3 regions of the Streptococcus nidrosiense genome follow, and region 3 is predicted to be linked to each of the others. Evidence: predicted binding sites of a transcription regulator. Region 3 holds the regulator's gene; each other region holds the start of a gene.
The links. Region 3 encodes Rex, which represses fermentation and respiration genes when NADH is low (regulators of the CRP and FNR family bind a similar motif). Its sites were predicted from a motif close to TTGTGAANTANTTCACAA; they were not measured.

Region 1 (10,525 bases), 720 kb from region 3:
TTTTCAAAAAAGATGGACAAGTGGTGAAACAAGTTGCTGGTGTTCACACTGCAGAACAAATCAAGGCAATCGTTGCTGAATTGAGTTAATCATACTAGAGGCCAAGTGCATTCATTTGGTCTCTTTTTTCTTGTCCTTTGCCATTTTTCAAAAAATATGCTAGACTGTAGGTAGAATATTACGATGTTTGGGACATGCCATCGCTAAAAAAAACCTCTACTTGGTATTTTTTAGCTCCCTCATGGGAGCTTTTTGCGTGCTCTGAACATTTCCCATTTTGGAAGGAGTACTATGAAACGTCAATCAGCCTTGGTCGTCTTTAGCGGCGGTCAAGATTCCACAACCTGCCTCTTTTGGGCCAAAGAACACTATGAAACAGTCGAAGCTGTCACCTTTGCCTACGGTCAACGTCATCATCTCGAAATTCAAGTTGCCCAAGAAATCGCTAAGGAACAAGGCATTCGTCATCACATCTTAGATATGTCTCTGCTGGGGCAAATCACTGAAAATGCCTTGACCTCTGATATGGATATCGAGCAAAAAGAGGGAGAGGTTCCCAATACCTTTGTTGACGGTCGCAACCACCTCTTTCTATCCTTTGCGGCTGTTCTTGCCAAGCAACGTGGTATTAAAGACATCGTGACAGGTGTTTGCGAGACAGACTTCTCAGGCTACCCTGATTGTCGAGATGTCTTTGTCAAATCTCTCAATGTTACTCTCAACCTTGCCATGGATTACGACTTTGTTATCCAAACACCTCTCATGTGGCTAGACAAGGCTGAAACTTGGGAATTAGCCGACCAACTCGGTGCCTTTGACTATGTTCGCGAAAAGACCTTGACCTGCTACAATGGGATTATCGGAAGTGGCTGTGGAGATTGCCCAGCCTGCCACCTACGTCAGCATGGTTTAGATGTCTATCTCTCACAGAAAGGAGAGGTCTAATGTTTTTTGCACCCAAAGAAATCAAACAGGAAACAGGGGAGTCTCTTGTCTACAATCCTCACAGAACCTTGGTATCAAAAGAATTCACCTTCGATGCTGCCCACCACCTCTTTCACTATGAAGGAAAATGCAAATCCCTACACGGTCACACCTATCATCTGCAAATCGCGGTCAGTGGATTTTTAGATGAACGTGGCATGACCTACGATTTTGGGGATATCAAACAAATCTACAAGGACTACTTAGAGCCCCACTTGGATCATCGCTATCTCAATGAAACCCTGCCCTACATGAATACGACTGCTGAAAATATGGTTTACTGGATTTTCCAAACCATGAGCCAAGAGTTGCCAGAAGAGCGCGGTCTCCGTTTGGAATATGTTCGCCTCTATGAAACTCCGACTGCCTTTGCAGAGTTTAGACGGGAGTGGTTAGATGACTAAGGAACGTGTCCTCAAACTACCAGTTCTGGAAATTTTCGGCCCTACCTTTCAAGGCGAAGGTCGTGCTATCGGCCAAAAAACCATGTTTGTCCGCACTGCTGGTTGCGACTACCACTGCGACTGGTGCGACTCTGCCTTTACTTGGGATGGTTCTGAAAAACCAACTCGCATGACAGCTGATGAAGTAATCGCTGAGTTAGATAAACTAGGAAGCTACGACTATGTCACCCTATCTGGGGGAAATCCTGCTATCCTAGCAGCCAATATGGCTCAACTGGTCACCAAACTCAAGGAACGTGGGGTCACTCTAGCTGTTGAGACCCAGGGATCCCGCTGGCAAAATTGGTTAAAAGATATCGACCAAGTCACTCTGAGTCCTAAACCTCCTTCCTCCAAGATGGAAGTCAACTTTGAGACCTTGGACTTTATCGTTTCCCAACTAGACCCAGACAAAGTAACCTTTAAAATCCCTGTCTTTGATGATGCAGATCTGGCATTTGCCAAAGGTATTCAAGAACGCTACCAACCAGATGTCCTCTTCTTATCGGCAGGAAATCCTGAGCCCAAGGCTAGAGGCAATATTGTCCAAGACCAACTGGACCGCCTCAAAGAACTCTGGGAACGTGTCGCTGCCGACGATAGCTGGGGCAATGTCCGCGTCCTTCCTCAACTCCATACCCTCCTCTACGACAACCAACGTGGTGTTTAAGATTAGAAAGAAAAAATCATGTCACAACAAGAAGAAATGAAGAACCTAAGCCTACTGGGCAATAAAGAAACAACCTATATCTTTGACTATCAACCAGAAGTCCTGGAATCCTTTGACAATCGTCATGTGGAAAATGACTATTTCATCAAATTCAACTGCCCTGAATTTACCTCACTGTGTCCAATTACCGCTCAGCCAGACTTTGCAACGATTTATATTTCCTACATTCCTGACAAGCTCTGTGTCGAGTCAAAATCCCTCAAACTCTACCTCTTTAGCTATCGAAACCATGGAGATTTTCACGAAAACTGCATCAACACTATCGGAAAAGACTTGGTCAACTTGCTAGATCCTCGCTACTTAGAGGTTTGGGGGAAATTTACACCTCGCGGTGGTATTTCAATCGACCCTTACTACAACTACGGTAGACCTGGAACCAAGTATGAAGGATTGGCAGAACAACGCCTCTTCCAACATGATCTCTATCCAGAGAAAATTGACAACCGTTAAACTCATACTCAATGAAAATCAAAGAGCAAACTAGGAAGCTAGCCGCAGATTGCTCAAAGTACTGCTTTGAGGTTATAGATAAGACTGACGAAGTCAGCTCAAAACACTGTTTTGAGGTTGCAGATAGACGCTGACGTGGTTTGAAGAGATTTTCGAAGAGTATAATACGAAAAAGCCCTGTTCCTCAAGCTGAGGAGCAGGGCTTTTTGAGTTTCAATTATTCTTCAGTTCCAAGGAAGTTTTTAGCAACAAGAGCTGCAAGAACTCCACCAACGATTGGTGCAAGGATGAAAATCCAAACTTGTTGAAGAGCTGCGCCACCTACCAAGATAGCAGGTGCCAAGCTACGAGCGGGGTTTACTGAAAGTCCAGTGATGTTCAAGCCAGCTAAAATCAAAGCTGTCAATGATAAACCAATTACCAAACCAGCGATTGCACCATTACCTTTGCTTGCTGAAGTTACAGTCATAATCACCAAAACAAACAAGAAAGTTGCAATTGTTTCAAACAAGAAACCACCAAAGACAGTTACACCATTTGCCAAGGCATTTTCACCAAGACTTGCAGTTGACATTCCTGAGTTAGACAAGAGGAAGAATACCGCTGCTGACGCAAAGAAAGCACCAACCACTTGACCAAGGATGTAGTTTACAAGCTCTGAAGATGACAAACGTTTGTTTACAAACATAGCGATAGAAACAGCTGGGTTCAAGTGAGCACCTGAAACAGTTCCGATTGAGAAGGCTGCGACTACGATTGCCAAACCAAAAGCAAGAGCAATTCCAAGGTGTCCAAGTCCTTCAACACCATTTCCAAAAACAACAGCTCCTGTTCCAATGAACACAAGCATAAAAGTACCGATTAATTCAGCAACAAATTTTTTCATGTTAAATCTCCTTTTTTCAAACTATGTATTAGTCTATCAGAAGAAGGAAAGGGTTTCAAGAAATGTGCTTGGAACTTTTGTGCAAGTTTTCACATTTGATAATCAAAATCTAATATTGGAAAGATTGAATAGCTTCTTTCAAGTCATCTTGTAAACTATTTCTCTGGTCGAGTTGAACATAGACTTCTAAGAGACAGGATCTGAAATTGGAAAATTTATAAAAATCTTCCCTCTCTTCTATCGGGAAATCAAGTGATTTTATCCAAGAAGCCAGTGTCGCTTGCTCCACCTTTCCTTGCAAAATAGGTTCGTAAAGGACTCTGGCCAAGCGCCAGTCCTCATCATCTATAAACCGAATCGTAATTCTTTTAAATAGTTGGCCAAGTATGTCAAATACTTCATGAACTCTGTTTTTAGGAAAGTCTGGATGACAAACAACTTCAGTCAAAAGATCAGCCCCATGAGCAAAAGCATGCACCCAACCATATTGACTTGAAAAACCTGTCGTATCCTCTTCTTTTTCAAGGTAGTGCAACCCTTGATCGAGCAACGTATTTCTGATATCAGTTTTTAGCTCTCGATAAAAAAGAGAGTGTTGATTGCCATCAGCAGATAAGAGATAGGCATAAATAAGTGCCCTAAAAGAACGTTCAAGCGTGAGAACTCCGATCTTATCAAGCTCTTTATCTAGTCCACCATCAGAAACAATCACATCAGCGATCAACTGAAATTGCTCCTTGGTAAATAACTCTTCTTGAATCCCTCTAGCCAGACTAGTAAAAACCAATTCATCGCGAATCTCTGGACTAGTATCCCCTAAGTGCTCAAGCAACCACAGGATTTCTTCTTGACGATAACTCGGTTCTTCTTCTACTACTTTTCTTTTCAATTCTGGATACATCTGCCTACCTCCAATCATACACATCTATTATACAACATTCTTTTCTAGCTATCTTCATTATAAGAGATAAATATGTTAGTCTCAGATTTTTTTTCACTCTTAGAGGGTTAATTTTTTCCAAAAACCAAGTATTTGTTTGACACAAATTTCACAAAGGTGTATACTAAAACGTGATAGGACTTCTTTTAGAAACCTATCACGACTCACTTATAAACCTTTTGCTGTTCTTTTATGAACGTTTGAATGGTATCACAGATACCGAGGAGGAATCATATGTCTAAAGTAGCTATCGTTACAGGTGCAGGTCAAGGGATCGGTTTTGCAATCGCAAAACGCTTAGTTCAAGATGGTTTTAAGGTTGGAGTTTTAGACTACAACGCTGAAACAGCTGAGAAAGCAGTTGCTGAATTGTCAGCAGATAAAGCTTTTGCTGTTGTAGCTGATGTGTCTAAACAAGCAGAAGTTGCTGCAGCTTTCCAAAAAGTTGTCGATCATTTCGGAGACTTGAACGTTGTTGTAAACAATGCTGGTGTCGCTCCTACTACACCTCTGGATACAATTACAGAGGAACAATTCGCTCGCACATTTGCTATTAACGTCGGTGGTGTGATTTGGGGAGCACAAGCTGCTCAAGCTCAGTTCAAAGCACTTGGTCACGGTGGTAAAATCATCAATGCTACTTCTCAAGCAGGTGTTGTCGGAAATCCAAACTTGACTGTTTACGGCGGTACAAAATTCGCTGTTCGTGGTATTACTCAAACATTGGCGCGTGATTTAGCAGAGTCAGGTATCACTGTCAACGCCTATGCTCCAGGTATCGTTAAAACACCAATGATGTATGATATCGCTCATGAAGTTGGAAAAAATGCAGGAAAAGACGACGAGTGGGGTATGCAAACATTCGCAAAAGATATTACATTGAAACGCCTATCTGAACCAGAAGATGTAGCTGCAGCAGTTAGCTTCCTTGCTGGACCAGATTCAAACTACATTACAGGTCAAACCATTATCGTTGATGGTGGTATGCAATTCCATTAAGATTAAGAAAGTGAGGTTGGAAAAAAATCCAACCTCTTTTTTCATCTCTACGATTCCAATTTTCGGAGTCATTTTTTATCATTTATAAGAATTCTTCAGAACTATTCATTCTTTAAAAATGACAGTATTTCTTCAAGACTAGCAGTACTCCCCTGCTCTAAATAGCGTGATTTACTACCATTTTGATAGACTGAAAGATTCGGAACCGTTTGGATATCCATTTCTTTTGCAAAGGCTGTAATCTCATCCTTTTCATCAGAAGCACTATCCAAATAATAGACCGTCTGGTGACTTTTTTGAATCGCTAGAGCCAAATTGGGCACAAACTTTTGACAGTAAGGACAGGATTCTCTTCCAATGTAGACGACAAACTCGTCGCCATTTGCAAGTTTGGAGCGCATTTCTTTCATATTGATTGCTTTAGTATACTGAACAGCCTCCTGATAAGTTTTTGGAAGAACAGGTTGACTGAATTTCCAAATCATAAACAAAATCGGCATAGCAATTCCAATGATAAACAAGCTAAGTTTTTTATTGACACGCACTAGCATCTCCGTCCTTTTCTAAGTATTTTCCCCTAGTCTAATCGCCCACGACAAGATATAAAATCCAACCGATAGATCTATAATGATGCAGAGTCTGAAGACAAAGTCTTCAGCAAACTTTATGAAATAAATGTCATTCTAAAATCTCAACAATATAGCTCTATTGTTGCACTTTTATGATTTTACTCTCCCAACTGGGCACTGTAGGCGATAATTTGATCAACCGTGTCTGACAAGAATTGAATGGTATCACGGAGTGGTTTATCTGTTGAAATATCGGCTCCAATAATCATAGCTGACTCAAGTGGTGTTTTGCTACCTCCTGACTTGAGGAGATTGAGCCAGTCTTCAGCTCCAGTTTCTGATTGTTTCAGATGGAGATAGCCAGCAGTTGAAATTACAAGACCGGCAGAGTAGGTGTAGCTATACAAGCCCATGTAATAGTGAGCTTGGCGCATCCAAGTCAAGGCCGCATCATCATCAATCTCAATAGCATCTCCCCAGAAATCTGTCAAAACTTCCTTCATAATGCTGTTGAGCTTGCTTGCTCCAAAGGTTTCCCCTTCTTCAATCAGTGTATAAACCTTACGCTGAAAGGCTGCTTCCAAGAGGTGGGTGATGAAATTATGGAAGTAAGTATCTGTCAAGCGGTGAGCAAGGGCAAAACGTTTTTGACGTGGATCGTCAGACTGATGTTCCAAGTAATCACTTAAAAGCAATTCATTAAAGGTTGATGGTGCTTCGACATAGTAGGTCGACATGTGGGCGTTAAAATAGCTTTGGTGATTATCTGAAAAGATAAATTGACCAGAATGCCCGATTTCATGAATCAAGGTATAGACATCACTCAAACGACCTGTCCAGCTCATGAGAACATAAGGATGCACACGGTATGGATCAGCTGCATAGCCACCAGAATCCTTGCCACTATTGGCAGCAAAGTCCACCCAGCGTTCTTCTTGATAGCGAGCAACTTCCTGACAATATTCTTGTCCCAAAGGTTCTACCGACTTCATGACCAAATCATAGGCATCATCAATGCTAACCTCTGGATTCAGAGCACTATCCAAGTCCAATTTCCAATCAGCAAATGTCATCTTCTCAAGACCATTCACCTTGGCAACATGCTTGAGATATCGCTGAGCAACTGGCGCAAAGTCCTTCATGATGAGGTCAATCTGACGATCAAACATGGCACGGTCTACTTCTTGTTCAGCCAGAAGATAATCAAAAACTGAGCCGTATCCCTTCATATCTGCCAATAGTTTTTCAGACTTGACTTGAGCAAGGTAGTCTGCAGCTGCCGTATTTTGGTGCTTACGTAGTCCTTCTGAGAAAGAACGGAAGGATTTCTCACGAACCTCAGCGTCCTCGTGGTTTTGATAGAAGTTTTCATAGGTCACAAAACTGTTTTTATAGGTTTTTCCATGGGCTTCAAAATTGGCCATTTCAAAGTCCCCAGCTCGCATTTTAGTATAGATATCCTGTGGACTGTAGAAAACTTCACCCAGATTGGTCAAGGCCTTCTCCACATCAGCCCCAAGATAGTGGGCTTTTTTGATTTTGGCTTGACGAATGGCGGCCGTCAAATGTGGCAATTCACCCAAACGATCCAAGACTTCTTCATCTGCTTCTACCAAGGCATCATCAAAGAAGGTCAAAGCTACGCTGGCATCTGTCTCAAAGTCCATCCCAGCCTGAGCAATATTGGCAAAATCTTCATTACCATAGTCTGTCGTCTGAGGCATAAAGCTGTAATTGCCAATATGACTCATCTGAATGTATATTTGTTCCAATTCTGCAAAGGCCTTCTCGAAATCCTCAAAAGTGTGAAGATTTCCCTTGTAGTCACGGCTAAATTGATTGATGTCTTCACGCGCCTTCTCTATCGCACGCAAGAAATCCTCACGGTCTTGGTATAGGGCTGTTAAATCCCAAAGTTCCTTTTCAGGAAATTCTGAACGGTGTTTTTGTTCCATCTTCTTCCTCTTATTTCTCTAATTCTAGTAATACACTGATGGCTGATAAGGCATAAAGCGGGGCTGTTTCTGCTCGAAGAATACGAGGCCCAAGTCCTGCCAGAACAGCTCCTTTAGCCTCAAAACTTTCTATTTCCGCAGGTGAAAGGCCACCTTCTGGACCAAAGATGAAGAGAAGTTTTGCTCCTTTTTCCAGTCCAGCAACAGCTTGGATGAGGGCAGCTGCCTCTCCCTCTTTAGCCGACTCTTCATAGGCCACCACGATGCGGTCAAACTGGTCCAGTTGTGCTAGAAAATCTGCCTTTTTCTCAAAAAGGGTGATGCTTGGAACGAAGTTACGCTTGCTTTGCTCGGCTGCTCCAAGGGCGATTTTTTTTAATTTTTCAACCTTTTTGCCCAATTTTTTGCCATCCCATTTGGCAACGGACCAGTCAGCAGGGAAGGCCCAGATCTGGCTAGCACCTAGCTCTGTCACTTTTTGAGTGACGAACTCCAGCTTGTCTCCCTTGGGAAAGCCAGATGCGATGGTTACTTGGACTGGCAGTTCCACATTGTCAGCTAATTCCTCAATTACCTCAAACTGACGAGCCTCTACATTTACCACACGCGCCAAACGCTTAATGCCATCATCAAAGACCAATGTCACTTCATCGTCTTCTTTCAAGCGCATCACCTGAAACATGTGCTTACTGGTTTCCTTGTCCTCGATGGTGACTGGTGATGTGGCAAGACTTTTTACAAAATACTGTTGCATGCTAGCCTCCAATCACACCAGAAATATCCTTGGTCTTCTTGAAGACACAGGCATTCCACTCCCCTTGAATCATGTGAGTTTCAAGGAAAAATCCTGCTGACTCAGCCGACTCACGCACCATGTCCCACTTGTCCTTGATAATGCCACTCATGATGAGATAACCTTCATCCTTAACCAAACGATAAGCATCCTCTGTCAGATGAATGAGGATATCCGCCAAGATATTAGCCACGATAACATCTGCTTCAATCTCCACACCCTTAAGCAAATCGCCTGGGGCTACATGGATGTTTTCCATGCCCGGGTTGAGCTCAATGTTTTCCTGAGCGACACGAACCGCCACATCGTCGAGATCATAGGCAAAAATCTCCTTGGCACCAAGAAGAGAACTAGCAATAGAAAGAACACCAGAACCTGTCCCCACATCTAGCACTGTTTCGCCACCACGAAGGACCTGCTCCAAGGCAAAAAGGCTCATCTTGGTCGTCGGGTGAGTTCCTGTCCCAAAGGCCATCCCTGGATCTAGCTTGATAATTTTCTCGCCAGCAGTCGCTTCATAATCCGTCCATGACGGTACGATGGTCAGGTCATGGGTGATGCGTGCCGGTTCATAGTATTTCTTCCAGTTGTCGGCCCAGTCTTCCTCAGCCAAGGCAGTCGTGCCAATCTTGATTTCTCCTAGATCCATAAAGTCTGTCAATTCTGCTAAATGAGCCTGCAAATCTGCCTCAACCACTGCTACATCAACTGTGTCAGGGTAGTAGGCAGTCACCACGATTTCTTCCTGTTGCTCGACTTCTGGGAAAATCTCACCGAAGCGGTCCACATTTCCCACATAGTCCATGCTATCTTCAATTGCAACCCCTTGGGCGCCTAACTCGATCAAAAGGTTGGAAACCAACTCCTCCCCCTCACGCTTCACTGTAACTTTTAATTCTTGCCATGTTTCCATCATTAAGATACCAAGCCCTTAAAACACAAAGCCAAAATAGGAAACTCTCTTAAGACGCTTGTTTCTAAGAGAAGTTTATCTTTTTGGCACCGTGTTTAGGGCAGGTTCAGTTTAGAAATTTAACCGAACCATCCTTTCTATTTCTCTATCAATTTTTTCATGTAGACCATATCCATACCTTCTTTTTCAGGCTCGATATGGGTTTGACGGTAACCGTTTTTCTCATAAAAAGCAACCATGCCTGCATCCTGTAACACCGTACACAAATCCCATTGTCTAACGGTTGAAAATTCCTCTTCTAGCAGGCGCAATCCCTCAGAGCCATAACCTTTTCCTTGATACTGGGGCAAAATCGCTGCCGTTCCCACCCAAGCTTTCGTTAACTCGTCATTGGTCTGAATTCGTAGAAATCCGATTTTATCTTCGTTTTCTTTCACAAAGTAGTAATAGCTATTGGGACGCTCGACTAGTTTCCACTTAATTCGTTCACGGTCCTCCAGATAAGGATCGTATTCATCTTGATATTTGTCATAAACTGCTTTAAAACTAGCTCTTTGAATGGCAATAATGGTTTCTAAATCCTCTGTTCCTGCTCGTTCAAGTCTTATCATAAACTCTCCTCCAAATAATCCCTCAATCTCGCCTGTAGCTGAGGCACTGCCTGTTTAGAATTGAGAAATTCCTCAATGCTCATCAGTTTGTAAGTCTGTCCTTCATCTCCAAAGTTGATCTTGTCGAATTGTTCTTGACTTATCTGACTAACCATAAAGACAGACTGCTGACCTTCAAAGAGCATGCTGGGATAGACCTTGCTCCAGAGCAGGCAATCCTCATTTAAATGAATTCCCACTTCTTCATAAACT
Region 2 (10,525 bases), 910 kb from region 3:
CTCTTCTCTATCAAAAATCACCGTTCGTGTTTTCAAAGCATTCTGCAAGTCTGTAACATTTGTCGATTTAGCCAAGGCAAATAGATAAACCCCAACAAACAAGCTTGCACTTAGTCCAAGAATTAGAAAGATTTTGGTCAGATGATAGCGACGCCAAAATTTTCGAATGGGTCCGACTTGCCCAGCTTTCTTTCGCCCATCTCTTGACCTTCTTAAATTAGTCGAGGTATTTTCTTCATTATTAACTTCATCGATTTCTATTTCTGCCATTTCAGATTCTTCTTTTTTAAATAAAGCAAGAAACTTTTCAAATAATGTATCTAATTTCATGCGTTTATTTTATCATCTTCCACATAGGAAGACAAGAATTTAGCTAGTTTCCCTATCCAAATAATCTATTTTTTGTTACAATATCTGTATGAAATTTACCTTTGTTATCCCTGATTCTTTTCCTGAAATGACTGTCAAAGTCTTCTTGGAGGAGCAACTACTCATTCCGAGAAAAATACGGCATTTCTTGAGAATTAAAAAGCACATTCTCATCAATCAAGAAGAAGTCCACTGGCATCAAACTGTCAAATCCGGAGATGAATGTCAACTGATTTTCGACGAGGAGGATTATCCTACAAAAGAAATTGTTTGGGGAAATCCTAATCTTGTCCAAGAAGTCTACCAAGACCAACATTTGATCATCGTGAACAAACCAGAAGGTATGAAAACTCACGGGAATCAACCAGAAGAAATTGCACTTCTCAATCATGTCAGCGCCTATGTAGGTCAAACTTGCTATGTCGTTCATCGGCTAGACAAGGAAACGAGCGGTCTCATCCTCTTTGCTAAAAATCCATTTATACTGCCCATCCTCAATCGATTATTGGAGAAAAAAGAGATTTCCCGCGAGTACTGGGCTCTGGTTGAAGGAAAAGTAGCTTCTAAAGAACTTATCTTCCGAGATAAAATAGGTCGCGATCGTCACGACCGTAGAAAACGGGTGGTGGATTTCAAAAATGGTCAATATGCTGAAACTCATGTAACTCGATTGAAGCAATTTCAAAGCAAGACCTCTCTGGTCCGCTGTAGATTAAAAACAGGACGTACTCATCAGATTCGAGTTCATCTATCTCACCACGGTCATCCAATCCTTGGAGATCCTCTCTACAATCCACATTCGAAAACTAAGAGACTAATGTTACACGCATTTAAACTATCCTTTGTCCACCCTCTGACTTTAAACCAATTAAGCTTTACTGCGCTATCAGACACATTTGAAAGAGAATTAAACCAAAATGGATGACATTTTCATCCATTTTTTCTTATAGATACAAAAAATAGATACAAAAAAAGTCCCATATGACCTATAATGAAAAGCGATCAAACAACTCATTAGAAAGAATCCTATGGAACAATTACATTTTATCACAAAACTGCTCGATATCAAAGACCCTAATATCCAGATTCTAGACATCATCAATATGAATACCTACAAAGAAATCATCGCTAAACTGGACTACGACGCCCCATCTTGCCCTGATTGCGGAAGTCAAATGAAGAAATATGACTTTCAAAAACATTCTAAGATTCCTTACCTCGAAACGACTGGTATGCCTACCAGAATTCTTCTGAAAAAGCGTCGATTCAAGTGCTATCATTGCTCGAAAATGATGGTCGCCGAAACCTCTCTCGTCAAGAAGAATCATCAAATTCCTCGTATTATCAACCAAAAGATTGCTCAAAAGTTAATTGAAAAGACTTCTATGACTGATATTGCACATCAGCTATCCATTTCAACTTCAACTGTCATTCGTAAGCTCAATGACTTTCACTTTAAGCATGATTTTTCTTGTCTTCCAGAGATTATGTCTTGGGACGAGTATGCCTTTACCAAGGGAAAGATGAGTTTTATCGCACAAGATTTTGATCAGCTCAATATCATTACTGTTCTTGAGGGAAGAACACAAGCTATCATCCGCAATCACTTTCTTCGCTACGATAGAGCAGTCCGATGTCGAGTGAAAATCATTACTATGGATATGTTTAGTCCTTACTATGCCTTAGCTAAACAGCTTTTTCCATGTGCTAAAATCGTTCTAGATCGTTTTCACATTGTTCAACATCTTAGCCGAGCTATGAGTCGGGTTCGTGTCCAAATCATGAATCAATTTGATCGAAAATCTCATAAATACAAGGCCATCAAGCGCTATTGGAAACTAATCCAACAAGATAGTCGTAAACTCAGCGATAAACGATTTTATCGCCCTACTTTTCGCATGCACTTAACGAATAAAGAAATTCTAGACAAGCTTTTGAGCTATTCCGAAGACTTGAAACACCACTATAATCTCTATCAGCTCTTGCTTTTTCACTTTCAGAATAAAGAGCCTGACAAATTTTTCGGACTTATTGAGGAAAATCTAAAGCAGGTTCATCCTCTTTTTCAGACTGTCTTGAAAACCTTCCTCAAGGTTAAAGAAAAGATTGTCAACGCCCTTCAATTACCTTATTCCAACGCCAAATTGGAAGCAACCAATAATCTCATTAAACTCATCAAACGAAATGCTTTTGGTTTTAGGAACTTTGATAACTTTAAGAAACGAATTTTCATCGCTCTGAATATAAAAATGGAGAGGACAATCGTTGTCCTCTCCAGATGTTAGCTTTTTATTCAACCCACTACAGTTGACAAAGAGCCCCAAAAAAGCAAGACCAGTTGGCCTTGCTTTTATCAACTCAAGAATTATTTAGCGATTTTAGCGAAGTATTCAAGAGTACGTACAAGTTGTGCAGTGTATGACATTTCGTTGTCGTACCATGAAACAACTTTAACCAATTGTTTACCGTCAACGTCAAGAACTTTAGTTTGAGTTGCGTCAAACAATGATCCGTAAGACATACCTACAACATCTGAAGATACGATTGGATCTTCAGTGTAACCGTATGATTCATTGGCTACTGCTTTCATAGCTGCATTCACTTCATCAACAGTAACGTTCTTTTCAAGAACAACTACCAATTCAGTTACTGAACCAGTTGGTGTAGGAACGCGTTGTGCAGCTCCGTCAAGTTTACCGTTCAATTCTGGGATTACAAGACCAATAGCTTTAGCAGCACCAGTTGAGTTAGGTACGATGTTAGCAGCACCAGCGCGAGCACGACGGAGGTCACCTTTACGGTGTGGTCCGTCAAGAATCATTTGGTCACCAGTGTAAGCGTGGATAGTAGTCATCAATCCTTCAACAACACCGAAGTTATCTTGAAGAGCTTTAGCCATTGGAGCCAAGCAGTTTGTAGTACATGAAGCACCTGAGATAACTGTTTCAGTACCGTCAAGAACGTCGTGGTTAGTGTTAAATACAACTGTTTTAACATCTGATCCACCAGGAGCAGTGATAACAACTTTTTTAGCTCCACCTGGGTGCAAGTGTTTTTCAGCAGCTGCTTTAGTAGCAAAGAAACCAGTTGCTTCAAGAACGATTTCTACACCGTCGTTAGCCCAGTCAATTTGTTCTGGATCACGTTCAGCAGAAACTTTAACGAATTTACCGTTAACTTCAAATCCACCTTCTTTAACTTCCACAGTTCCGTCGAAACGACCTTGAGTTGTGTCATATTTCAACAAGTGTGCAAGCATAACTGGATCTGTAAGGTCGTTGATGCGAGTAACTTCAACACCTTCTACGTTTTGGATACGGCGGAAAGCAAGACGACCGATACGTCCGAAACCGTTAATACCAACTTTAACTACCATTAGTGATTTCCTCCTTATGAAAATCATGAAAATTTTATTGTGAAAAGAGTAACTTGAATCACTACAAATCACCTTTCAACATACCTATTATATAACTATTTTAGTTTAATTGCAAGCGCTGGCCTTGTTTTTCTGATAAGCTTTGGTGATATTTTCATTTCTTTACTTAGCCTTGCAGCCTACTCCAATTCTATGCATTTCTTAATAAAAAATATATTCTCTAAGCATAAAAAACCGAGGTTTACCCTCGGTTTTGGCTGATAATCAATTATTTACGGCGTCCTGGTCTTTCTTTGTAACCATAGTAAGCATCTTCGATGATTTCTTGCATATGGTCAACCATTGGAAGACGTGGGTTAGCAGGTGAACATTGGTCTTCATAAGCAAGGAAGGCCAATTCACGTGAATGTTCTTTCCATTCTTTTTCGTCAATACCTTGTGCTTTGAAGTTCATTTGGATACCTACGCGCTCACCAAGTTCGTAGACAGCTTTTGCGTAAGATTCCACCCCTTCTTCTGGTGTAGAAGCTGGAAGTCCAAGCATACGAGCGATATCTTGATATTTCTCGTCTGCACGGTAGTAGTTGTACTTAGGCCATGTAGCTGTCTTAGCTGGGCGAGTACCGTTGTAACGGATAACGTATGGAAGCAAGATTGCATTTGTACGTCCGTGAACTGTGTGGAATTGTGCACCAATCTTGTGAGCCATTGAGTGAGAAATACCTAGGAAGGCATTGGCAAATGCCATACCAGCGATTGTTGAAGCGTTATGCATTTTCTCACGTGAGTGGAAGTCTGCATTCTTAACTGAGCTTTCAAGGTTTTCGAATACAAGTTTGATTGCTTGAAGAGCAAGTCCATCAGTATAGTCGCTAGCCATTTGTGATACGTAAGCTTCAGTCGCGTGAGTCAATACGTCCATACCAGTATCAGCAGCAACAAATCCAGGAACTGTCAATACCAAGGCAGGGTCTACGATTGCCACAGTTGGTGTCAATGAGTAGTCAGCGATTGGGTATTTACGGTTGTTTGCTTTATCAGAGATAACGGCAAATGGAGTTACTTCAGATCCTGTACCAGATGTAGTTGGGATAGCGATGAATTTAGTCTTCTTACCAAGCAATGGGAATTTGAAGGCACGTTTACGGATATCCATGAATTTTTGTACAAGGTCACGGAAGTCCACTTCTGGTTGTTCGTAGAAGAGCCACATTACTTTAGCAGCATCCATTGGTGATCCACCACCAAGAGCGATGATTGTATCTGGTTTGAAAGAGCGCATAATCTCAGTACCACGTTCAACTGTAGTGATATCTGGATCTGGTTCTACATCAGCAAATATTTGGTAAACAACCTTATTGCGACGAAGGTCAAGTTGTTCGATGATACGATCAAGGAAACCAAGCTCAACCATAGCGTGGTCAGTAACGATCATGACACGCTCAACGTCACGACATTTTTGAAGATATTGAATTGAATCACGTTCAAAGTATGTTTTTGAAGGAAGTTTCATCCATTGCATGTTATTTCTCCGTCTTCCGACTTTTTTGATGTTCAAGAGGTTAATGGCGCTAACGTTATCCCCAACTGAGTTACGTCCGTAAGAACCACATCCGAGTGTCAATGATGGCAAGAAGGCATTGTAAACGTCCCCGATACCACCGAAAGTAGAAGGTGAGTTACAGATAACACGAATAGCTTTAACAGCTTTACCAAATTCTTTAGTCAATTCTTCATCAGCAGTATGGATGGCAGCTGAGTGTCCAAGACCGTTAAATTCAACCATTTGACGGGCTTTAGCAATACCATCTTCACGGCTTTCAGCTTTCAAAACTGCGATAACTGGTGACAATTTTTCACGAGTCAATGGCTCGTTTTCACCAACTTCTTTACATTCTGCAGCAAGAATGTTTGTTCCTTCTGGAACAGTAAATCCTGCTTGTTCTGCAATCCAAGTTGCTGGTTTACCAACGATGTCAGCGTTCAATTTTGCACCAGCACAGTTTTTGCTGTTAGCTTTTACACCGAAGCAGAACTCTTCAAGGAGAGCTTTTTCTTTTTTGTTTACAAAGTAAGTGTGGTAAGATTTGAACTCTGCTACAAATTCATCGTAAATTTCTTTATCAATGATAACCGCTTGTTCAGATGCACAGACCATACCATTGTCAAATGATTTAGACATTACAATATCGTGAGTAGCTTGGCGGATGTTAGCTGATTTTTCAACATAAGCTGGAACGTTTCCGGCACCTACCCCAAGAGCTGGTTTACCACATGAGTATGCCGCTTTAACCATGGCATTACCACCTGTTGCAAGGATAGTTGCAACACCTTCGTGGTTCATCAATGCACTAGTTGCTTCCATAGATGGTTCAGTAATCCACTGTACACAGTTTTCAGGAGCACCTGCTTTAATCGCTGCATCACGAACGATTTGAGCTGCGTGAGCTGATGATTCTTGAGCTGATGGGTGGAATGCAAAGACAATAGGATTACGAGTCTTCAATGAAATCAACGCTTTAAAGATTGCTGTTGAAGTAGGGTTTGTTGTTGGAGTGATACCACAAACAACACCAACTGGTTCAGCGATAAGAGTCAATCCTGTTACATCATCTTCTTCGATAACACCAACTGTTTTAGTGTGGCGCATGTTGTTTACTACGTGCTCACAAGCAAATAGGTTTTTAGTTGCTTTATCTTCAAATACTCCACGTCCTGTTTCTTCAAAGGCATGTAAAGCCAATTCTCCGTGAGCATCAAGTGCTGCAACTGAAGCTTTTGCTACGATATAATCGACTTGATCTTGGTCGAGTTTACGCATTTCTTCAAGGGCAACTAAAGCATTTTGCACCAAACCATCGACATGCTTTTCAGCAGCGAGTTTCTTTTCTTCTGGTGTTACAGTTTTTTTATCAGCCATATTTTCCTCCATAGCTTTCAAGGATTGTAAGTCCTTTGTTAATTTTTTCACAAGTTCATTATAACTCTTTTTTAAACATTTGTAAACAGTTTCATATACATTTCACAAACTTTTTTTATTTGTTTGTGAAAACAATTTCAAATATACCCACACATGCACTTTTTCACTTAAAGTTTGTGAATTATTCCATAAAAGTTTTATTTTTCACAAACTTAGTTGTAAAACAGTCTTGTAAGCCGTTTTAATTTCCATGTAAGCGCTTTCTGTCATTCTGGAAGAATACCTCCTTCTAGGAGGAGGTTATTGTGCTTGTTGAAATAAACCTTGTTTGAAGTCCCCTTCATAGACTACTTCTTGTTCGGTAGTCAGTTTTCCTTTTCCTTCAGCTTGGCCATTTACAAAGGCTCCCTCATATACCCAACCTGCTTTAGCTTGGTAGGTACCTTTACCATTGAAGGCACCATTGCTAAATTCTCCAGTATAGGTATCACCGTTTGAGAAGGTAACAGTGCCCTGACCATTCATCTTACCACGAACTAGGCTCCCGTCATAAATAATAGCATCGTTATCAAGCTTAAGAACGCCCTGTTTTGGAAGATTGGTCAGAAATACGAGACCTGCACAGACAACAATGACGATCACTGTCGCAATTTCTAAACGGGGACGTGTTAAATAGACGCTATATTTTTCATAGAGTTTTTTTAAATTTTCCATGTTCACTCTCATTTTCTAAGCGACTTAACCAAGCCTGGCAACCAGCTAAAACTCGGTCATAAGTTTCTTCAAAATCACCTGTATACCAGGGATCTGGAACGCTTTCAGATGCAAAAGGCTGTATCTTATATTGTTGATCCTGTGGACACATCTGACGCAAATTAGTGAGATTAGACTCATCCATCCCAATGATATAGTCAAAATACTCAAAATCTTTTTTAGAAATTTGTTGGGAAGTTTTTGAAGTATCATAAGGAACACCATGACTTCGAAAGATTCCTTGCGTTCCTTTGTGGATTGGATTACCATGTTCCCAGGAAGAAGTCGCACGACTTTGAATCTCATATTTATCGGTCAGGGATTTCATTACAAATTCCGCCATGGGACTACGACAAATATTGCCAAGACAGACAAAGACAACTTTTTTCATCATTGTTCCTCTCATTTATAGAAAAACGGGAATGCATTCCACCCCGTTTTATTCTTCAATAGCACTGCCTTCTTCGATAACTGCACCTTCAGGTGTGACAGCTTCTTTGACTGGCAAAACTGTTCTAATTGCACCTAATTCGAAAGTCAAGTATACTCCGTCTACATCAAGTACAATCGTTTTGTTTTCAGTATCAACTTCGTCGACTGTACCGTAGAGACCACCGATAGTGATTACTTCGTAGCCTTTTTGAAGTTTGTTGAGGCTCTCTATACGTTTTTCAGCTTGTTTTTTTTGAGAACGTTGCATGAAGAACATCAAGCCGAACATCAAAACAAGCATAATCAAGAATGTTAAATTCCCACCCATTATTTTTTCTCCTTTGTAATTCAGATAAAACTACTATATCAAATTTCACTTGTTTTTACAAGATTGCACCTTGATTTTAGGTCAATAAAAAAACCAGAGCAAATGCCCTGATTTTTCTTATTTCAAGTTGTTTACAAGTTCTACTAAGTTTTCAACTGTAAATCCATATTCTGCTAAAACTTTTGGTGCTGGGGCAGATGCTCCAAAGGTATCAATACCAAGAACTGCTCCATCAAGACCAACGTATTTATACCAGTTTTGAGTTGCTCCCATTTCAACTGCCACACGGCGACGAACTGCATTTGGTAAGATTTCTTCTTTGTAGGCTGCATCTTGTACGTCAAATACATCTGTAGATGGCATGCTGACTACGCGAACTTTGCCACCTTGACTTGCCAATTCTTTAGCAGCTGCAACAGCAAGATTAACCTCTGAACCAGTCGCAATCAAAATAGTGTCAAAGTCAGTTGCATTTTCATAGACAACATAAGCACCTTTCGCAACCTTGTCAAAGTCTGTTCCTTCTTCAACAGTCAAGTTTTGACGAGTCAAGACAAGAACAGTTGGTGTTTTCTCGCTCTTCACTGCTTGATACCAAGCTGCTTGAGTTTCACGCGCATCTGCTGGACGGAAAACATTGAGGTTTGGAATCGCACGAAGACCTGCCAAGTGCTCAATTGGTTCGTGAGTTGGACCATCTTCTCCGACTGCGATTGAATCGTGGGTGAAGACATAAGTTACAGGAAGACCTTGTAGAGCTGACAATCGAACTGCTGCCTTAAGATAGTCTGAGAATACGAAGAATGTTCCACCATAAACACGAAGTCCACCGTGAAGAGCCATTCCGTTCAAGACAGTACCCATTGCAAATTCACGAACACCAAATTGGATGTTACGATTTAAGCGATTTGCATCATCTTGAAGTCCATCAGTTTTGATGTAAGTCATATTTGAATGAGCAAGGTCTGCTGATCCACCGAGGAAGGTTGGCAATTTAGCAGCTACTACATTCAAAGCATCCTGGCTTGAGTTACGAGTTGCTTGAGAGAAGCCATTTTCTAAAGCTGGGAAGTCTTCTGGAGTCAATTCAACTGGATCGCGCCCTTCGATGATTGCTTCCACTTCTGCAGCAAGTTCTGGGTGAGCTTCTTTATAATCTGCGACAAGTTTTGTCCATGCTTCGTATGCTGATGCACCACGGTCTGCAACATTTTCTTTGAAATCAGCATAAACTTCTGCTGGGATTTCAAATGGTTCGTAGTCCCAACCAAGGGCTTGGCGAGTTGCAGCAGTTTCGTCTGCACCAAGAGGAGCACCGTGTACAGCGTTAGTCCCTTGTTTGTTTGGAGAACCATAACCAATAACAGTTTTCACTTCGATCAAAGATGGTTTGCCTGAAGCCTTAGCTTCTTCAATAGCAGCATGAATAGCTTCTAAATCTGTTCCATCTTCTACCAAGGCTGTATGCCAACCGTAGGCATTGTAACGATCGCGAACACTTTCTGTGAATGAATCTTTTGTCTCACCATCCAAGTTGATATCATTTGAATCATAAAGAACAACCAACTTGTCAAGCTTTTGCAAGCCTGCATAAGAAGCAGCTTCGCTTGAGACACCTTCCATCAAGTCACCATCTCCACAGATAACGTAAGTGTAGTGGTCAAAGATGTTATAACCTTCACGGTTGTACTTAGCTGCAAGGAAACGTTCTGCTTGTGCAAAACCTGTCGCAGTCGCAATCCCTTGTCCTAGAGGACCTGTTGTTGCATCAACCCCTGCTGTATGACCAAATTCTGGGTGACCTGGAGTTTTAGAGCCCCATTGACGGAAGTTCTTCACTTCATCCATACTCACATCTTCAAAACCAGAAAGGTGGAGAAGGGCATAAAGAAGCATTGAACCATGACCAGCTGAAAGAATAAAACGGTCGCGGTTAATCCAGTTTGGTTGAGCTGGATTGATACGAAGTTCTTTAGTGAATAGGCTGTATGCCATCGGTGCAGCTCCCATAACCACCCCTGGGTGACCTGAGTTAGCTTTATTGATAGCGTCAATACCTAGAAAACGAATCGCATTAACAGATAGATTTGACATAGAATTTCCTTTCTCTTTGAGGTGATAGGTCTATCACATATTCTATTTGTACTATTATATGAAAATTATCCGTATCGTGCAACATACGGATAACCTCCAGAAAAAATTTTTATATTAAAGCAAGGCTTTGAATTGGATATTTGAGTCTTGTTCGAAGCAGTCATCAAAACCACGTGGGTGATGGTATTCTATTAAGTGTTGGTCTTGAGGATAAGTGTATTTACCACCAACTTCCCAGATAAATGGATGGAAA
Region 3 (10,525 bases):
CCTAAATATTATCAATTCATATTAAAGTAATACAGAGTTACTAAAAGAGGATTAGTACGGAGTTTTTATCAAATATTTTAATTCAAGGAGAAGTAAAATGAAAAAAAGAATTAATAAGAAAATGTTTGTTTTTCTAGCTGCAAGTGTTTTAAGTCTTAGCTTTGCTTCTACAGCTAGTATTGTTAGTGCAACTACAGCACATCCTGCTCCATATCCGATTATTGATGTATGGGAGTATGGTGTAAGTGATAGCTATGGTTATTCGAATTACTTTGTTAAGTCTCCAGATAATATTGGTTCAAAATCTTCAGTAACGAATTATTGGGGAACAGTTAAATCTTACGATAAAAAAGATTATGGATGGGCATATTCAGGTGCAACAAAATCTTGGAGCGATATTCGATTAAATGCATATTGGGATTATTATAGATTTTAAAAATAATTTATGAAAACAAGAGACCCGATTATAAGATGGGGTCTTTTGTAATATGGTAAGTGCTTATGAAATTAAAATTATGTATCATTGGATTTTTCTTTTGTTTGATTGCTGCAATTGGTCTGGTCACTATTAGCGATACCGAAACGCCCATACCTTTACCAATTGATGGTGCTTTTTCTATTCAAGGAAAAAGCAATCTTTCCAATAACGAAATTTACGAAATGATTCGTGACCTATCAAAAACGGAAAAAGTTACCATTTACAAGCCGATTGTTCAGAGTTCGGGACAGTTGAAATATGTAAATTTCGATGATGCAAACAATGAACAATTAAAGTCAGTACCGATAATAGGGATGTATTACACCCTTGGGGAAATGGATGTAGACAGTTTGAAACCACTTACGATGACAGGACTGCAAACTGTATATATGGCTTATCCTTGGTATATAGGAGGAATGTTACAATTCACTGGAACTTTAAGAATACTGTTAATGGGTTCCATTTACTTAACTTTATTAGTTGTTTTATTTGTTGTTAGGACGAGGCAGATTAAAGAAGGAGTGATACGACGTTCTTTGGGATTGCCTGTATACGATCTAAGAAGAGAGTATGTCATTTCTCTTATTTTTGAACTGATTATGATGGCTTTATTGATGATTTCTTACAGTTCTTTTTTTGGAAATGGTTTCTTAACTTATAGTTCTAAGTTATTTTTCTCTCTGCTTTTAACGAATTTTATACTATTTCAAATCATTGATCTCATCACCTTTGTTTTATTTTGGTTGACGATTCAGATTGAAAAGCCCATTGAAATTATCAAAAACAAGGCGAAAAACAAGCTTATTTTTGTCGTATGGCTTGCCATTATTTCGATTATTATCGTTGTATCAGGAATTTTTTTACAAGAAACAAAGAGTAGTCAATCCAGTATTAACATCCAGATACAGAATTTAGTACCATGGGACACAGTAAAAGACTGGAGAAGGATTGAGTTCCTTGGAATTGAAAATAACTCTGCTAAAAATGGAGAAGTAAGTGATTCGGATGGTCAGTATCTACAGATAGCTGCTTCCTTAAAAAACTTAGATTATTTATATATAGAACGATCCTCGGCCTATGTTCCAGATTTTATGAAAACGTCTCATGCTTTAGAAGACTTTTCTAAACAATTAGAAAATGATGGAATAACGAATCCAGAAATAAATAAAGATCTGATTTATATCAATCAAACAGGTGCTAATCTACAAAATAAAGTGAATGGAACAAACTATCATCTTTTAGATAATAAGATAGCAACCATCTATATTCCTGAGAAATGGAAAGAAAACCAGAAATCTATTGAGAACACAGTTGTAGCAGAACAATTTATTGGAACAAACTATACAAAAGAAGAGCTTGCAGTACAAATAATTCCTGATGGTAATAAGATTTTTTATTTCAATGAGGATGCTGATATCGATCATAAAAATAAAGATATTTTACCAATGCCAAGTGTAGCAGATAGCAAAGATAACATTGTTGTTGTGTTAGATACAGACAAAATGATCGAAAACAATAAGTTTACTTTGGCTAGTAATATAACTAATAAGTCTCTTTTTAGTCCTGAGGCGGTAAAGAAAATAAATGAGATGGCTACCCAGTTGAATTTTTCAATGAATCCAGTAGATGTTTACCAAATTGTGAACTTGAAGATCCGATCCTTAGAGCACCAAATTCTACTTTCACAAATCTTGCAGAAGATAATTTACAGTATTGTCTTTATACTCATTTATCAATATGTCCAACTTTATATTGCCCTAAAACAGAGTGAATATGTGAAAAAAATCATTTTGGGTCTGTCAAAAACATATATAGCAATTTCAAGTCTCAAGTACTTTATGATGATTATTACAATGGTTATTCTATTTACATTTCTTATGACAGGGCAAATAGAGCTGCTATATATTGGTCTTGCTTCTATACTAGTTTTGATGTTGTCAATAATCATGAGTTTTAAAAAATTATCTGAAAGCTACACTAAAATTTTAAAAGGAGATGAAACATGACAATTGACCTTTTGAACGTTTCAAAAAGTTTCGGCTCAAAGAAGATCTTTACAGACTTAAATTTAAGATTTGAATCTGGAAAAAGCTATGCATTGATTGGGGGTTCTGGCTCTGGTAAGAGTACTCTTCTTAATATTATAGGAAGATTAGAAAAAATTGATAGTGGGAACGTTTTAGTTGATAAACAGGATATTTGGAAGATAAAAGAAAGAACCTTTTTTAAAAATACTGTTGGATATGTATTTCAGAATTATTCTTTAATCGAAAACAAAACAGTATATGATAATCTGAAACTTATCACTAAAGACAAAAAAATAATAACTGATGTACTTGAAAAAGTAGGACTGTCGAGCGACTATTTACATCAAAAAATATATGAATTGTCTGGAGGGCAGGCTCAACGTGTAGCTATTGCCAGAATGTTAATGAAACCACGTAAAATTATTTTAGCAGATGAGCCCACAGGAGCTTTAGATGGTGAGATTGGAAAAGAAATCATTCGTTTATTATTAAATGAAAGAGATGAAGATAAATATGTTATTATCGCTACGCATGATCCAGCTGTCTATAACAAAGTTGATGTGATCATTGATATGAAAGATATAGGGGATAATGTATGAAAAAGATAATTTATATTGCTTTGATCTTAGTAGCTGGGTTACTTGCCATCTTCCTTTTTGGAAAACAAATGATCATAAAAGAAAATACCAATAAACCAACACTGGAGTTAACAGTTTATACGGTTTCTTCTAGTGATACAGAAAAATGGAATAAAGTGAAACAAGTAGAAACGGAAGAAGCTACATACTTCATAACTGTGAAAGAAGTAGCGTCTTCAGAAGAAGTATTTTCAAACATTATTGCAAATGGTGCTGCTTTTGGGTTCGGAGTTCGTGAAGAAGAAGTGAAGCAATTTAATAATAATTTAGGAGACACTATAGAGGACTCTAAGCATAATAAACTCATTGAAATAGAATTTTTTACTTTTTCTGATGCTGACGAGGGATTTGTAGTAGCAAATTTTGACTATGGCAAAGAAGAGTTGAATTCTCAGAAAAAAGATATAAAAGGCTTATATAAAAAAATATATGAATCTTTTAAAGAAAAAAGTAAGTGATTGCGATTTATTTGCCTGTTTTGATAGAAAAAAAGTCAATTTTTAATACTAGTATTTTATCTTAATAATCGCGCTTTTTAGTTGATAAAACTTACAAATACTCCTGTAGAAGACAATGACATTCAGTTTACTTATGTGTATCATGTGTATATAAAGTTAGGTCTATCGCATCATCAATTTATGTTTATCAATAATCGAGCAGATGTTGCGTCAATTGATATTTCAGAAGTTCAGTACCAGTGTTTTATGAAAGAATCACTTTCTCATGTCATGCTTTATAATTACAGTAACAAAAAACACTTAGAAAATCCTGATAATGTTTACAGGTTATAACATAAATCAGTGGAGTTTGGAAGTAATTCTGTTCTGTTATATTCTAACAACTCATGAATATTGAATGTTTAGTTTATTTGTTGACAGTATCCCAAGTCAAATGTTTCTATAGGAAAACTCTCATACTGGTTGCCCTGACTTTTTTTCAGCTATGTTTATGAAAATGCACTGTTGACTTATGCTCTTCAAGTGTTCTCTGTAAGTAAATTCGTTATAATTAACTGTGATAATGTAGAGTAAAGATTGTTTTTTTCCTGCGAAGAGTTCATATTTGAGGCAAACAAGCCATTTAAACAGAGTTAGGATTCACCTTCATGACTATAAATCTAGCAAAATTGGCCAATAGTTTAGACTCTACAAGGTCAACTATTCAAAAACCACACAGTATTTCTTTCGGCTTGATGCTATTCAAGCTTGAAATCACTATGTGGTTTTATTTTAAAGCTAGTTTTTGCTCAGCATCAATTTTTAACTTAAATACTAAACAACTGTCCGAATAGATAGGTAACTCCCATGGTCAACAAACCGATACAAAGGTTACGGATCATGGCTGTTTTTATTGGGGCTTTTCCGAGTTTTGCACTGGTGTAACCTGTAATCAATAGAGAAATCGCAACGATAAAGACAGTAGCAGGGATTCTGTATTCGCTTGGGAAAATAATAATCGAAAGCATTGGTGGTAGGCTACCAAGTACGAAGGCAATAAAGCTAGATGCAGCAGCATGCCAGGGATTAGTGAATTCCTCATACTCGATTCCGTACTTTTCCTCAACTAAGGCTTTGAGAGGGTTTTTAAGAAATGCCTTGTTGGTTAAGAGCAGGGCTGATGTTTCACACTCACCATTTTGAAGATAGGCTGCGTAGAGTGATTTTTTAGCAGCTTCTATATCTTTATCCAAAAGTAATTGTTCGCGGGCTACAGCGGCTTCCTCCGTGTCTTTTTGAGTAGATACGGATACATATTCGCCACCAGCCATAGAAAAGGCACCAGCAAGAATTGCGGCTAATCCTGAGAGGAAGATAATCCAGATATTGTTAGTCGCACTGGCAACCCCAATAACAACTCCAGCGATAGAGATGATTCCATCATTTGCGCCCAGTACCCCAGCACGCAAGATATTTAAACGGCCAGCAAAGTTTGCATCAATTTCATGTGTAATTTCTGACATAGTGTTCTCCTTTCTAAACATTATAAAAGATAGGAGCAGTGAATACAAACATTTTAAACTATCTGAAAAAAGTTCTACAATTCTAATAATAGCCATAGCCATTTCTTATGCCAATATATAACAAAGTTGTATTTGTAACTGAACGAATTAGGTGATACAATGAACCTAATGAAATCTTTGGAGGTCTAAATATGACTCGTGAATTTAAATTTGAAACTCTGCAATTGCATGCAGGTCAAGTGGTAGATGCTACTACCAAGTCTCGTGCTGTTCCAATTTACCAAACAACATCTTTTGTATTTGAAGATACACAAGAAGGTGCAGATCTTTTTGCCCTTCAAAAAGCTGGTAATATTTACACCCGTATCACTAACCCAACAACTTCAGCCTTTGAAGAGCGTATCGCAGCACTGGAAGGTGGAGTAGGTGCACTTGCTACTGCATCAGGGATGGCGGCTCTTACTTATACTATCCTTGGACTTGCTCATGCAGGAGACCACGTGGTTGCAGCTTCAACTATCTACGGTGGGACCTTTAACCTTTTGAAAGAAACCCTTCCTCGCTATGGAATCACCACAACTTTTGTTGATATCGATAATCTAGAAGAAGTAGAAGCAGCGATTAAAGATAATACCAAACTTGTTTTGATTGAAACCTTGGGAAATCCAGTCATCAACATTCCTGATATTGAAAAAATAGCTGAAATTGCTCATAAACATCAGATTCCTTTGGTTGCAGACAATACCTTTGCAACACCTTATCTTATCAATGTCTTTTCTCATGGTGTTGACATTGCGGTTCACTCAGCAACTAAGTTTATCGGTGGACACGGTACAACTATTGGTGGTGTTATCGTTGATAGCGGGAAGTTTGACTGGGCAGCTTCAGGTAAATACCCTCAATTCGTCAATGAAGATCCAAGCTACCATAATTTAAGCTATACTCGAGATGTAGGTGCTGCAGCCTTTATCGTTGCTGCTCGCGTGCAATTGCTTCGCGATATGGGAGCTGCCCTTTCACCATTTAACTCATTCTTGCTTTTGCAAGGTCTTGAAACACTTTCTCTCCGTGTAGAACGCCATGTTCAAAACGCTGAGAAAATTGTTGATTTCCTTGTTAATCATCCAAAGGTTGAAAAAGTCAACTATCCAAAACTCCCAGATAATCCATATCATGCTTTGGCTGAAAAATACCTACCAAAAGGTGTAGGTTCAATCTTTACCTTCCACGTTAAAGGCGGTGAAGCAGAAGCTCGTAAGGTGATTGACAACTTGGAAATCTTTTCAAACTTAGCCAATGTAGCAGATGCTAAATCATTGGTAGTTCATCCCGCAACTACAACACATGCTCAGTTGTCTGACTCAGATCTAGAAGCAGCAGGAGTAACTAAAAATCAAATTCGTCTTTCAATCGGTCTTGAAAATGTTGATGATTTGATTGAAGATTTGCGACTAGCTCTTGAAAAAATCTAAAAATAACTAGTTTTTATCGAATTATAAATCCTTCTCACGAATAATTAAGTGAGGAGGATTTTTATGTATAGTATTTCTTTTCAAGAAGATTCGCTCTTACCAAGGGAACGCTTGGTAACAGAAGGAGTAGAGAGTTTGAGTAATCAGGAGTTACTAGCCATTTTGTTACGAACAGGGACTCGTCAATCTACTGTTTTTGAAATTGCACAAAAAGTATTGAATCAATTAAATTGCTTAACTGATTTGAAAAAAATGACTCTGCAAGAACTACAGAGTTTATCAGGTATCGGTAGAGTGAAAGCTATTGAGTTGCAAGCTATGATAGAGCTAGGAAGTCGTATTCACAAACAAGAAACCATGGAGGCAGAGAGTATCCTCAGTAGTCAAAGACTGGCTAAAAAGATGCAAGCTGAACTGGGAGATAAAAAACAAGAGCACCTGGTAGCGCTCTATCTTAATACTCAAAATCAAATCATTCATCAGCAAACCATTTTTATCGGCTCAGCTACTAGAAGTATTGCGGAACCAAGGGAAATTCTCCACTATGCTTTGAAGCATATGGCAACATCTGTGATTCTGGTTCATAATCATCCATCTGGTGCTGTCATGCCGAGTAGAAATGATGACCATGTTACGAAGCTTGTTAAAGAAGCCTGCGAATTAATGGGTTTGGTCTTATTAGACCATCTAATTGTCTCACACTCCGATTATTTTAGTTACCGTGAGAAGACGGAACTGGTATAAAAAACCTGTATGTGATACAGGTTTTACAATTCATTGACGACATAGTCGAAAAGTGTTTTATCTTTGGGGCGATTTTCAAAGAGAAATTCTGGATGCCATTGAACACCGAGGTAAGGGAAACCATCCGTTGTTGTAACAGCCTCGATAATTCCATCTTTAGGATCATGAGCTACAACCTTGAGATTTGGAGCTAGGTCCTTAATACTCTGATGGTGGAAAGAGTTGATATGGGAGATTTCTCCATAGATTTCTCGAAGAATAGTATCAGGCTCGGTGACTAAACGTTGAGTTGTATACTCGGCTGAAGTATCCTGCCAATGGTCTTCAATATCTTGATAAAGAGTTCCTCCCATAGCCACATTAAAGAGCTGGGTGCCTCGACAAACAGAAAAAATGGGTTTCTTCTGTTTAATGGCTTCTTTTATAAGAGCTAGCTCAAAAATATCTCTTTGAAGGTAGTAGTCATCGCTATCGATCGTTTTAGGTTCACCATAGAACTTTGGATCGACATTTTGTCCACCAGTTAAAATGAGTTTATCAATCAAGCCAATGTAGTAACTAGCCATTTCTTGATCACCAATGGGTAGGATAATGGGAATTCCCCCAGCTTCCTTGACTCCTTCAACAAAGCCTTTCGCAGCATAGCTCATCATAAGCTCATCATCAGGATGAGCTTTTTCGTTTCCTGTAATCCCAATAACTGGTTTTTTCATAAATGCTTTCGCTTTCTAATCCTCTTTTCTCATGAAATAGAGGAGAGTTTGCAATTCACTAGTTAAATCTACATACTGAGCTACCACATCTTTTGGTAGTTGGAGATGAACGGGTGAAAAGCTTAAAATTCCTTTAATACCTGCTTCGACAAGGAGATTAGCTACTTCTTGTGATTTGACACTCGGAACTGTTAAGATTGCAGTTTTAACATCTGCATTCTTTATTTTATCCTTGATTTGGGAAATTCCATAAATTGGGATTCCATCAGGAGTTTTTGTCCCAACTTCAGGATGATCATCCAAATCAAAAGCCATAATGATTTTCATTTTGTTTCGTTCGTGGAAACGGTAGTGAAGGAGAGCGTGCCCCATATTACCAATACCCACCAACATAACATTTGTAATAGAATTATCATTTAGAAGATCAGCAAAAAACGTCATTAGTTTTTTGACATCGTAGCCAAATCCACGACGACCAAGTTCACCAAAGTAGGAAAAATCTCGTCTAACAGTAGCAGAGTCAATACCAATGGCCTCGGCAATTTGTTTTGAGTTGGCTCTTTCAATTTTTTCTGCATGAAATCTTTTAAAGATACGATAATAAAGAGAAAGTCTCTTTGCTGTTGCTTTTGGAATAGCAGACTGTTTTTCTTTCACAAAATCACAACCTTTCTAAATACTATTTTATAGAAAGATTGTGAAAAAATCAACAAAAACAAGAAAAAACTAAGAAAAATCTTAGCTTATCTTCGTAAAATCATAGTGAGATAGAAAACGATAGAGATTTCCCAGAAGCCCCTGATAGATTTCTTTTCCATTATAGGTCAGAGAAGTAATGACAGTAGTATCTGGAAGAGTCACACAACCTGAAAGTGATAGCATGAGTGCTTCATAATCTTCGTATTCTAAAACGCGATCGACTTGATAGGTGTCTTTGTAAGTTAATCGAAACATAATTGCCTTCTATCTTTCGCTTTTAGTAAAGACATCACGTTCAACAAGACTATCCATCAAGAAGTAAAATTTCTCTTGGTGGATATGAGTTTCTTCTGACTTAAAGATATCGACTAAACGTAGACCAAATTTATCAGTGATGTTGATTTTTGCACCTGTTAAGTCTTTGTTGATGATAATCTTAAGTTGGAAACCTTCCCCACTATTTGGAACTTTTTCAAGAAGACGTGTTAGTTCATAGTTACCAACCTTAGTTTCAAAAAAAGTGTTATCTTTTAGAGTGAACTTTTTGACGGTTGGGCTAAGTGTGTAATCATAACGGCAATTTTTAAGACTAATGGTTTTTTCGAATGCCATTGAGTTAACCTCCAATGATTTCTTTTAGAGTTTGTGCGAGAGTGATTATTTCTTGCTCTGTATTTTGAGGTGAAATGCTGACGCGAACGGATTCGTGTAAGCGAGGAGAGTCCTCTCCGTAGAAAGCCTGAAGAACATGACTAACCTGAACGACGCCTGCAGTACAAGCAGAACCAGTTGAAATAGAAATCCCTTCAAGATCCAGACAAAGGAGTAGTAGATCATTTCGTTGACCTGGAAATCCAATATTAAGGACATAAGGTAGCTGGTCTTTTCCTTGATTGAGGTAATAGTCTGTCTCAGCCATTTCCTTTAAGAAGGTGTCTTTTAGTTGTTGAACATTTTCAAAGTTTTGTGCTTGGTTTTCAAGATCATCCTTTAGAGCTGCTACCATTCCTACAATGGCAGGAAGATTTTCTGTTCCTGCTCTTTTTTTCTGCTCTTGATCACCACCATGAAGGTAGGAATCAAAATCTGTAGATGCAGCATAGAGAAAACCAACTCCTTTTGGACCATAAAATTTGTGTGCAGAAGCACTGAGAAAATCAATTCCCAATTCTTCGGGAAGTATTTCTAATTTACCGACTGCCTGAACTGCATCGACATGATAGACGGCTGGATGATTTTTTAGAACCTCACCAATTTCAGCAATAGGTAACAGTGTACCAGTTTCATTGTTGGCAAACATAGTAGAAACAAGAATGGTATCTTCACGCAGTGCATTTTTGATTTGGTCTGCAGTGATTTCTTGATGTTCAGGCTGTAAAATAGTCACTTCAAAACCGAAATTTTCAACCAAGTATTTGATGGGTTCTAGAACAGCATGGTGCTCAATCGCAGTAGTGATAATGTGCTTCCCACGATTTTGATGGCGAAGGCAGTAGCCGATGATAGCAGTATTATTGCTTTCAGTACCACCAGTGGTAAAGAAGATATGTTGTGGCTTTGTTCCTAGTAAACTTGCTAGTTCTTGACGAGCTTCTCGTAATAGTTTACCTGCTTGACGCCCATGGCCATGAATACTAGAAGGGTTACCATAAGTTTCTTGCATGACTTGAGTCATTGCTGAGATAGCTACTGAAGACATCGGAGTCGTTGCAGCATTATCCAAATAAATCAAAAACTCACCTAATTTCTATTTAAATAGTGGACTAACTGGTTTTCTTTCGTGAATACGAACCA

Region 1: a site for Rex is predicted at 4,531-4,548, ahead of AAFQ93_RS03405 ((S)-acetoin forming diacetyl reductase). Genes of this name have one in related genera too.
Region 2: a site for Rex is predicted at 6,701-6,718, ahead of adhE (bifunctional acetaldehyde-CoA/alcohol dehydrogenase). Genes of this name have one in related genera too.

Annotation. Positions count from the first base shown of each region.
Region 1 covers NZ_CP152419.1:695,964-706,488, reverse strand. Annotated here, with positions in the region: gene trxA (thioredoxin) at 1-89, shown strand, start outside; gene queC (7-cyano-7-deazaguanine synthase QueC) at 292-945, shown strand; gene queD (6-carboxytetrahydropterin synthase QueD) at 945-1,388, shown strand; gene queE (7-carboxy-7-deazaguanine synthase QueE) at 1,381-2,097, shown strand; gene queF (preQ(1) synthase) at 2,116-2,607, shown strand; gene AAFQ93_RS03415 (MIP/aquaporin family protein) at 2,825-3,493, opposite strand; gene AAFQ93_RS03410 (DUF2785 domain-containing protein) at 3,603-4,394, opposite strand; gene AAFQ93_RS03405 ((S)-acetoin forming diacetyl reductase) at 4,668-5,432, shown strand; gene AAFQ93_RS03400 (thioredoxin domain-containing protein) at 5,534-5,983, opposite strand; gene pepF (oligoendopeptidase F) at 6,160-7,956, opposite strand; gene AAFQ93_RS03390 (16S rRNA (uracil(1498)-N(3))-methyltransferase) at 7,967-8,710, opposite strand; gene prmA (50S ribosomal protein L11 methyltransferase) at 8,712-9,662, opposite strand; gene AAFQ93_RS03380 (GNAT family N-acetyltransferase) at 9,800-10,273, opposite strand; gene AAFQ93_RS03375 (NUDIX hydrolase) at 10,270-10,525, opposite strand, start outside.
Region 2 covers NZ_CP152419.1:509,796-520,320, reverse strand. Annotated here, with positions in the region: gene pbp2a (penicillin-binding protein PBP2A) at 1-330, opposite strand, end outside; gene AAFQ93_RS02580 (RluA family pseudouridine synthase) at 419-1,294, shown strand; gene AAFQ93_RS02575 (ISL3 family transposase) at 1,398-2,654, shown strand; gene gap (type I glyceraldehyde-3-phosphate dehydrogenase) at 2,735-3,745, opposite strand; gene adhE (bifunctional acetaldehyde-CoA/alcohol dehydrogenase) at 4,014-6,665, opposite strand; gene AAFQ93_RS02560 (MORN repeat-containing protein) at 6,966-7,379, opposite strand; gene AAFQ93_RS02555 (low molecular weight protein-tyrosine-phosphatase) at 7,354-7,809, opposite strand; gene yajC (preprotein translocase subunit YajC) at 7,858-8,178, opposite strand; gene tkt (transketolase) at 8,296-10,272, opposite strand; gene ulaG (L-ascorbate 6-phosphate lactonase) at 10,387-10,525, opposite strand, start outside.
Region 3 covers NZ_CP152419.1:1,416,847-1,427,371, reverse strand. Annotated here, with positions in the region: gene AAFQ93_RS06765 (hypothetical protein) at 98-436, shown strand; gene AAFQ93_RS06760 (ABC transporter permease) at 502-2,484, shown strand; gene AAFQ93_RS06755 (ATP-binding cassette domain-containing protein) at 2,481-3,104, shown strand; gene AAFQ93_RS06750 (hypothetical protein) at 3,101-3,601, shown strand; partial or broken gene AAFQ93_RS06745 (IS5/IS1182 family transposase) at 4,168-4,434, shown strand; gene AAFQ93_RS06740 (VIT family protein) at 4,408-5,103, opposite strand; gene AAFQ93_RS06735 (O-acetylhomoserine aminocarboxypropyltransferase/cysteine synthase family protein) at 5,295-6,575, shown strand; gene radC (DNA repair protein RadC) at 6,639-7,319, shown strand; gene AAFQ93_RS06725 (gamma-glutamyl-gamma-aminobutyrate hydrolase family protein) at 7,343-8,032, opposite strand; gene AAFQ93_RS06720 (redox-sensing transcriptional repressor Rex) at 8,048-8,689, opposite strand; gene AAFQ93_RS06715 (DUF4649 family protein) at 8,771-8,986, opposite strand; gene AAFQ93_RS06710 (DUF1831 domain-containing protein) at 8,996-9,343, opposite strand; gene AAFQ93_RS06705 (cysteine desulfurase family protein) at 9,348-10,463, opposite strand; gene AAFQ93_RS06700 (ribose-phosphate diphosphokinase) at 10,479-10,525, opposite strand, start outside.